One region of the Micrococcus sp. APC 4021 genome, then DNA from elsewhere that is predicted to be linked to it. Evidence: predicted binding sites of a transcription regulator. Region 1 holds the regulator's gene; the other holds the start of a gene.

What was found. Region 1 encodes LexA, which represses DNA repair genes until DNA is damaged. Its sites were predicted from a motif close to TCGAACANNTGTTCGA; they were not measured.
Region 2: the regulator LexA is predicted to act here: its motif matches at 2,158-2,173, upstream of recA (recombinase RecA).

The regions. Positions count from the first base shown of each region.
Region 1 covers NZ_JASDCZ010000041.1:11,418-15,799, reverse strand. Annotated here, with positions in the region: gene QL983_RS05505 (ATP-dependent DNA helicase) at 69-2,078, shown strand; gene lexA (transcriptional repressor LexA) at 2,122-2,838, opposite strand; gene QL983_RS05495 (LysM peptidoglycan-binding domain-containing protein) at 3,133-3,507, shown strand; gene QL983_RS05490 (histidinol-phosphate transaminase) at 3,551-4,382, shown strand, end outside.
Region 2 covers NZ_JASDCZ010000027.1:13,919-18,300, forward strand. Annotated here, with positions in the region: gene QL983_RS04130 (DUF6270 domain-containing protein) at 1-2,080, shown strand, start outside; gene recA (recombinase RecA) at 2,335-3,399, shown strand; gene QL983_RS04140 (hypothetical protein) at 3,396-3,878, shown strand; gene QL983_RS04145 (regulatory protein RecX) at 4,018-4,371, shown strand.

The DNA of each region.
Region 1 (4,382 bases):
CCGGGGCGGGCGGCGCGCAGCCACGCACGGAGCACGAGCGCGAGGCGCTGCGCCTCCTGGACGCCGCGGTGCAGGCCACCGGCGGCCAGCACCGCGCGGGTCAGCGGGAGATGGTGCTGCAGGTGGCGCGCGCCCTCGAGTCGCGCCGCCACCTGCTCGTGCAGGCCGGCACCGGCACCGGCAAGTCCCTGGCCTACCTGATCCCCGCGCTCCAGCACGCGATGACGCAGGAGGACCCCGTCGTCGTCGCCACGGCCACGCTCGCACTGCAGGCCCAGATCATGAAGCGGGACGCCCCTCGGCTGGTCGAGGCGCTCAAGGACGAGCTGCCTCGCGAGCCCGTCGTCGCCCTGGTCAAGGGCCGCTCCAACTACCTGTGCCGCCACAAAGTGGACGGCGGCTACCCCGGGGACGAGGGCGAGGAGGCCCTCTTCACGGTCGCCGACGACGGCGGGATGATCGGCTCCGCCACGGACGGCGCCGCCGGGCCCTCCTCCCTGTTGGGCAAGGAGGTCATGTACCTGCGGGCGTGGGCGGACCAGACCGAGACCGGGGACCGCGACGACCTCGAGGTCCCCGTCACCGACCGCGCGTGGCGGCAGGTCTCCGTCTCCGCGGTCGACTGCCTCGGCGCGTCCCGCTGCCCCCAGGCCGAGGAGTGCTTCTCCGAGCGGGCCCGCGCGGACGCGGCGGACGCGGACGTCGTGGTCACCAACCACGCGATGCTCGCCATCAGCGCCTTCGAGGGGCTCGCGGTGCTGCCGGCGTACTCGGCCGTCGTCGTGGACGAGGCCCACGAGCTGCAGGACCGGGTGACCGGTGCGGTCACCGGGCAGCTGTCCGGGTCGATCGTGCACGGCGCCGCCACCTCGCTGCGCCGTCACACCACCGTGGCCGTGGAGGACCTGATCGAAGCCGGGGCGGCCCTGGACCGCGCGTTCACGGACACCCCGTCCGGCCTGATCGCCGCCGGCCCGGACGAGGTGCAGGAGCAGGCCCTCACCGGCGTCCTCACGGCCGCGCGCCAGTGCCTGTCCGACCTCGGCCAGGACAAGGACAAGGAGGCCGATGCCGACGGCGGACGGCAGATGGCGCGCTCGCGGATCCTCGAGGTGCTCGAGGTGGTGGAGCGCATGCTCGCGGCCCGGCCCGAGGCCGACTTCCCCGAGGTGCTGTGGGCCACCCGTCCCGGCCACTTCGAGCCCGGCGTGGGCTGGCAGCCGGGGGACGAGACCGACCCGCCCCAGCTCTACGTGGCCCCGCTCTCGGTGGCCGGCAAGCTGCGGGAGGGCCTGTTCGGCAAGGCGACGACGGTGCTCACCTCCGCCACGCTCACCGTGGGCTCGGGGGAGCGCCGGTTCGACTCGGTGGCCGGCGACGTGGGCCTGGCCGGTCCGGACGCCCCGAAGTTCGAGGCCCTCGACGTCGGCAGCCCCTTCGACTACCCGCGTCAGGGGGTGCTCTACGTGGCCCGGCACCTGCCCCGGCCCGGCCGGACGGCCTCGCCGGAGTCCCTGGATGAGCTCGAGGCGCTCCTGAGGGCGTCGCGGGGTGGGGCCCTCGGCCTGTTCTCCTCGCGCCGGGCGGCCGAGGACGCCGCCGCCGAGATGCGCCGTCGGCTCGGGCCGAAGACCACGATCCTGTGCCAGGGGGACGCGACCCTCTCCGCCCTCGTGCGCCAGTTCGCCGAGGAGCCGGACACGTCCCTGTTCGGCACCATGAGCCTGTGGCAGGGCGTGGACGTGCCGGGGAACTCGCTGCGGCTCGTGGTGATCGACCGCATCCCGTTCCCGCGGCCGGACGACCCGCTCTCCCAGGCCCGGACCCGGGACGTCGCCCGGCACGGCGGCAACGGGTTCATGCGGATCTCCGCCACGCACGCGGCCGTGCGCATGGCCCAGGGCGCCGGGCGCCTCGTGCGCTCCGTGACGGACCGCGGCGTGGTGGCCGTGCTGGACCCCCGCCTGGCCACCGAGCGGTACGGCGGCTACATCACGAGCGCCCTGCCGGACTTCTGGCGCACCACGGACCGCGACGTCGTCCGCGGGGTGCTGGCACGGCTCGCCTCGGGCGATTGACCTCGCTCGGCCTCGGGCCGTCGGCCCGGCCGGAGGGAGCGGGTCAGAGCGAACGCAGGACCGTGACGACCCGCCCCATCACGGTGGCGTGATCGCCGAGGATGGGCTCGTAGGCCGTGTTCTGGGGGAGGAGCCAGGTGTGCCCGTCGCGGCGGCGGAAGGTCTTCACGGTGGCCTCGTCGTCGAGGAGGGCCGCGACGATGTCGCCATTCTCCGCCGTCTCCTGCCGACGCACCACCACCCAGTCGCCGTCGCAGATCGCGGCGTCCACCATCGAGTCGCCCGTGACGCGCAGCATGAACAGCTCGCCCTCGCCCGTAAGGCGTCGCGGGATCGCCATGACGTCCTCGACCTGCTGCTCAGCCAGGACCGGGCCGCCCGCCGCGATGCGGCCGACCCAGGGGACCGGCACGCTGTCCGCCTCGTCCGCACCGGTGTGCCATGCGGGGATCGCGGAGATCCGCGACGACGGCGCAGCGGCGGGGGAGGCGGCCTCACCCAGCGGGGTGCCGTCCACGTCGAGCAGCACCTCGAGGGCACGCGGGCGTCCGGGGTCGCGCCGGATGTAGCCGTGCCGCTCGAGACGGCCCAGCTGGTGCGTGACGGAGGAGAGCGAGGCCAGGCCCGCGGCATCGCCGATCTCGCGCATGGAGGGCGGGTAGCCGTGGTCGGCGATCGCGTCCCGGATGGTCTGCACGATCCGCCGCTGGCGGTCGGTGAGCGGCGCACGCGCCGCCGGCTGATCGTCGGTGGTGCTCATGGCTGCCGTCCGTTCTCCCGGGGGTGATGGTGGCCGGCCTCATGTTCCGGCGTCCGGCTGCCGTCCGGACGCTTACCGTGTCCGCCCCCGCTGGTTGCCTGTGTCCTGGCGATCCCCGGGGGCGTTCCGGGGCGTCCGTGCATGGCCTCGAGCCTAGAGGAGAGCCGCCTCTCCTTCAAAGATATGTTCGATCTGTTCGTGGCGTGTCTCGAACACCTGTGCTAGAAAGGCATTCGAACGGATTCGAACAGATGTTCGATCACCTGGAGGGCATCCGCCCCGGAGGAGGACACCATGACGCTCACCACCGCCCAGTTCGCCGGCTCGCCCGCGACGGCGCGGCCGCGTCCGGCCACCATCCGTCTGACCCGCCGCGGCCGCCTCGTCCTGCGGGGGATCCCCGTGATCGCCGCGGCCGTGGCCGCCACGCTGGCGGCCGCCTTCTTCCTGGGTGTGCTGCTGTCGCCCGCCGCGGTGTCCGCGGACACCGCGGGACCCGCCACCCAGTCCGTCACGGTCATGCCCGGGGACAGCCTGTGGACCATCGCCACCACGGTGGCGCCGGAGGCGGACGTCTACGAGGTGATCGCCACGATCGACGAGCTCAACGGGCTCGAGGGCCGGGCCCCCGCCCCGGGCGAGGAGCTGTTCGTCCCGGCCACGCGGTGACGCACGGCGGGCCTCGCCCTCCAGGGTTCCTAGACTGGCGGCCATGACCGACCTCAGCTCTCTGCCCCTGCGCGAGAACCTCCGCGGCCTGAGCCCCTACGGCGCCCCCCAGCTGGACGTGCCGTACATGCTCAACACCAACGAGAACACGCACCCGGTGCCGGAGGAGGTCGCCACCGCCATCGCCGAGCGGGTCGCGGCCGTCGCCGGGGGGCTGAACCGCTACCCGGACCGCGAGTTCACGGGCCTGCGACGCGCGCTCGCCGGCTACCTCGGCCACGGCCTCACGGCGGACCACGTGTGGGCCGGCAACGGCTCCAACGAGATCCTGCAGCAGATCCTCCAGGCCTTCGGCGGCCCCGGGCGGACACTGCTGAGCTTCCTGCCCTCGTACTCCATGTACCCGCTGCTGGCCGGCGGCACGGACACCGTGTTCGTGGACGGCGGCCGCGCCGCGGACCACACCCTCAGCGCCGAGCACGCGGCGGCCATGGTGCGGGAGCACCGTCCGCACGTCGTCTTCCTGGCCTCCCCCAACAACCCGACGGGCACGGCCCTGGACCTGGCGACCATCGAGGCCGTGTACGCCGCGCAGGCGCAGAACGAGGCCGCCGGCGGGCCCGGCGCGATGGTCGTCGTGGACGAGGCCTACGCGGAGTTCGCCCTCGCCGGCACCCGCTCCGCCCTCACGCTCCTGCCCGGCCGCGAGCGGCTGATCGTCACGCGCACCATGTCCAAGGCGTTCGCCCTGGCCGGCGCGCGCCTGGGCTACCTGGCCGCGGACCCCGCCGTCACCGACGCCCTGCGCCTGGTGCGCCTGCCGTACCACCTCTCCGCGGTCACGCAGGCCACGGCGGAGGCCGCCCTCGACCACG
Region 2 (4,382 bases), on a different contig from region 1:
GACCCGCTCCGCCCTGGTCGCGGACCCCCGGCTCTCCGTGCCCGCAGGGCACTTCCTCGCCCGGGTCTCCATGGCCGGACTGGGCACCCCGCCCGTCGAGGACGCCGACCTGACCGGGGTCGCCTCGGACTTCCGGCGTGAGCTGGTCCGCCGCGACGTCGACCGCATGCTCGTGGCCGACCTGGTCCGGCTCGATCCCGACGCGATCGTCGTCGACGTCGCCGACGAGCGCTTCGCCCTCGACGTGCTCCCGTCCGGGGCCGTCGTGACCGTCTCGCCGGAGTACCTCGAGTCGGCACCGCCGCAGGACGGCCGGCGCCGGGTGCCCAGCGGCGACGACGAGCACTTCGCGCTGTGGGTGGCCGGGTGGCGGACCTTCCTCTCCACCCTGGATGCCGTGGGTCTGAGAGAGCGGCTGATCCTGCATCACGGCGGGATGGCGGTCCGCACCGCGGACGGGACCGCCGCCCGGCACGAGGCCGCGATCCTCGCTGCCGCGCGCTACGCGGACCGGCTCGCCGACCGGGCGGCCCAGGACCTCGACCCGGCCCGGGTGGTGCGCGTGGACGACGCGATCCGACACGCCGCGCTCGCCGACGACGGCACCGCCGACCCGCTGGCCCTCGCCCCGGCGGCCGCCGCCGCGCTGGCGGCCGGGGTGGTCGCCGTGCTTGACGGACGCGATCCATGGGAGGTCGACGGTCTCGTCGACGTCAGCCCGGACGCGGAGCCCGTCGAGCCCGCTGCGCCGCAGGCCCCGGCCGAGCCCGCTGCGCCCGAGCCGTCCGCCGAGCCCGCTGCGCCCGAGCCGTCCGCACCATACCGGGACGTCGTGGAGAGCGACTATGCGAACTACGGGGTCGACCCGGTCCGCTGGGGGTCGGTCGAGGAGTTCGCGGCCTCCGGCTTCGGTCCGGGACTGCACATCCTGCCCCTGCCGGACGGCAATCACCTTGACCTCATCATCCGCGGTGACCTCGGGGGCGTGGGAGAGCGCGAGTCCGTCGTCGTCTTCCTCACGGGCGCGATGAGCCAGCGGAACAGCGTGGCCCCGCCGTTCTTCGCCGGGCGTCGGCTCTCCTACGAGCTGGGGATCCCGTGGGTCGCCGTCAGCGACCCCTCGATGCAGCTCGCCGACGACCTCCTCCTCGGGTGGTACACGGGCTCGCCCGGCTCCCAGGCCCACGCCACGTTGCTCGCCACTCTGCGGGCCCTGGCGGACGGGCTGGGCCGTGACCTGCTCCTGGTGGGCGGGTCCGGGGGCGGTTTCGCGGCGCTGCGGCTGAACGAGGAGCTCGAGGGGCGCAGCAGCGTCTTCGCCTGGAACCCCCAGACGGACCTGCTCGACTACCACCCGCCCACGGTGCGGGACTACCTGCGGACGCTCTTCCCCGGTGAGGAGCTCGACCCCGTCGCGGAGCGCGAGGCCGTGGAGGCGCGGCTGGCCGAGGAGGGGATCGGGCACCGGGTGGGCACGCTCGACGCGGGCCGTCGCGTGGTGGTGTTCCAGAACGCGGGCGACCACCACGTGGAGGGGCACCTGCTGCCCCTCGTCCACCGCACCCCGGGCATGACGGGCGGCCCTCGGCGGTTCGCCACGGACGCCGAGCACCAGGTGCGGATCGCCACCTGGGGGGCCGGGCACGCCGCGCTGCCCGCCCACGTGACGGCGCGGGCCGTGGACGCGATGCGTCGGGGCCACTCGGCCTCGACCGTGGCGACGCACATCGACGCGCTGCTGGCGCATGAACGGGGCGACGACTCAGACGGGCCGGACGTCCTGGTCACCGCCGAGCCCGGCGGGCTCTCACGGGTGGACTGGGCCGCCTTCCCGGGAGAGGCCGACGACGGGCACGCCTGCACCCTGTCCCGGATGCACGGCGAGGACGTCGTGGACCAGGTGGAGCACATCGGTCCGCCCGTGGTGCTGCCCCGGCTGGACGACGGAGAGCACTGGCGGCTGGAGGCGTTCGACGCGCGCGGTCGGCGGGTCCACGAGATCCACGTCGACGGTCGGGGGGACCCGGTGCTGTTCGGTGGCACGGGCGGCTCCGCCCGGCCCCGTCGCGCCCGGCAGTGACGCCGGCGCGTCCGGGTGTCGGCGGTCCGGCCGCGGCATCGCCCGGCCCCGGTGGGGTCTGTAGCCCAGGCCCGGCTTCGAACACGTGTTCGAATAATGCGGTAGAGTCCTGCACAGCAGTGCGACGGGGTGATCTCGTGCACAGGCGGAGCAAGGCGTGCTTATCATGTCCGCTGCTCCCCGTAGATTCACGGACATGACCGAGGCGGGCGCTCCAGCGTCCGTCGCAGCACCACCAGAGCTAGGGGTGAAGGATGAGCAAGGTGACGGATCGCGAGAAGGCCCTCGAGGCCGCTCTCGCCCAGATCGACAAGCAGTTCGGCAAGGGTTCCGTCATGCGGCTGGGGGACCAGACCCAGGCGCCCGTCGAGGTCATCCCCACGGGCTCGGTGGCCATGGACGTGGCCCTGGGCATCGGCGGCCTGCCGCGCGGCCGCGTGGTGGAGATCTACGGTCCGGAGTCCTCGGGCAAGACCACCCTGGCCCTGCATGCGGTGGCCAACGCGCAGCGCAACGGTGGCATCGCGGCCTTCATCGACGCGGAGCACGCCCTGGACCCGGTCTACGCCCGCAAGCTCGGTGTGGACACGGACGCCCTGCTGGTCAGCCAGCCGGACACGGGCGAGCAGGCCCTGGAGATCATGGACATGCTCGTCTCCTCGGGCACCCTGGACATCGTCGTCATCGACTCCGTGGCCGCGTTGACCCCGCGCGCCGAGATCGAGGGCGAGATGGGCGACTCCCACGTCGGCCTGCAGGCCCGCCTCATGTCCCAGGCGCTGCGCAAGGTGACCGGCCGCCTCCACCAGACCAAGACCACGGCCATCTTCATCAACCAGCTGCGCGAGAAGATCGGCGTGTTCTTCGGCTCCCCGGAGACCACCACGGGCGGCAAGGCGCTCAAGTTCTATGCGTCCGTGCGCATCGACGTCCGGCGCATCGAGACCCTCAAGGAGGCCGGCAACCCCGTCGGCAACCGCACCCGCGTGAAGATCGTCAAGAACAAGATGGCCCCGCCCTTCAAGCAGGCCGAGTTCGACATCCTCTACGGGGTCGGCATCTCCCGCGAGGGTGGCCTGATCGACATGGGTGTCGAGGAGGGCATCGTCAAGAAGTCCGGCGCGTGGTTCACCTATGACGGGGACCAGCTCGGGCAGGGCAAGGAGAACGCCCGTCGCTTCCTCCGGGACAACCCGGACCTCGCCAACGAGATCGAGCAGCGCATCCTCACGAAGCTCGGCATCGGGGTGGCCCCGGAGGCCGAGGATGACGAGGCCCCGGCCCTGACCGCGGTTCCGGGGGACACCGCGGCCGGATGACCCGATCGCACAGGAACGTCGGAGGCGGGGTCGCCCACCGGTCGGAGACGACCGGCCGGAGCGGCTCCGCCTCCGGTGCGTCCGCGTTCGACGACGCCCGGGACTCGGACGTGGGCCGGATGTGGCTCGACCTGGCCGACGTGCCGGAGCCGACGTCGTCCGACGCGGACGCCACGGACCCCGCGCAGGACGCCGTGCCCGCGCACGACGCCGGAACCCCCGTGGGGGACGTCCGGGACCCCGTCCCTGACGCGGTGCCGGATCTCGGAGCCCTGCTGACCCGCGCGAGCGACCTGCCCAGCCCCGTGCCCGACGCCGGGCCCCGATCGCTGCCGTGGTCCGGGGGCGAGGGCACCGGGGCGGGCACCGAGCGCCGAGGACGGAAGCGGGCGCCCGCCAAGCGGTCGGGGCGCACTCGGCCCCGCGAGGACGGCCGCGCGCCGGCTGAGCCCGCCCCCCAGACCGACCGCACCGCGTGAGCGTGAGGAGGCCGCACGCGAGGTCGTCCTGCGCCAGCTCGCCCTGGGCCCCCGCTCCCGCGGCCAGCTCGAACGCAAGCTCGCCGAGCGCCAGGCCGAGCCCGAGCTGATCGAGCGCGTCCTCGACCGCTTCGAGGAGGTGCGGCTCGTGGACGACGCCGCCTTCGCCGAGGTCTGGGTCCGCAGCCGTCACCGAAGCAAGGGCCTGGCGCGCCGCGCCATCGGACATGAGCTCCAGCAGAAGGGTGTGGACCGGGAGATCGCCGCCGAGGCGCTCGAGGCCATCGACGGCGAGGACGAGCGGGCCGCCGCCCTCGACCTCGTGCGCCGACGGCTGCGGGGCCGCACCGTCCCCGGCGGCGCCTCGCCGGAGGCCCGGGCCGAGCGGGACAAGGTGACCCGCCGCCTCGTCGGCATGCTGGGACGCAAGGGCTACGGCGGCGGCCTCGCGTTCGCCGTCGTGAAGGAGGTCCTCGCCGAGCACGAGGAGTGAGCGGACCCGGG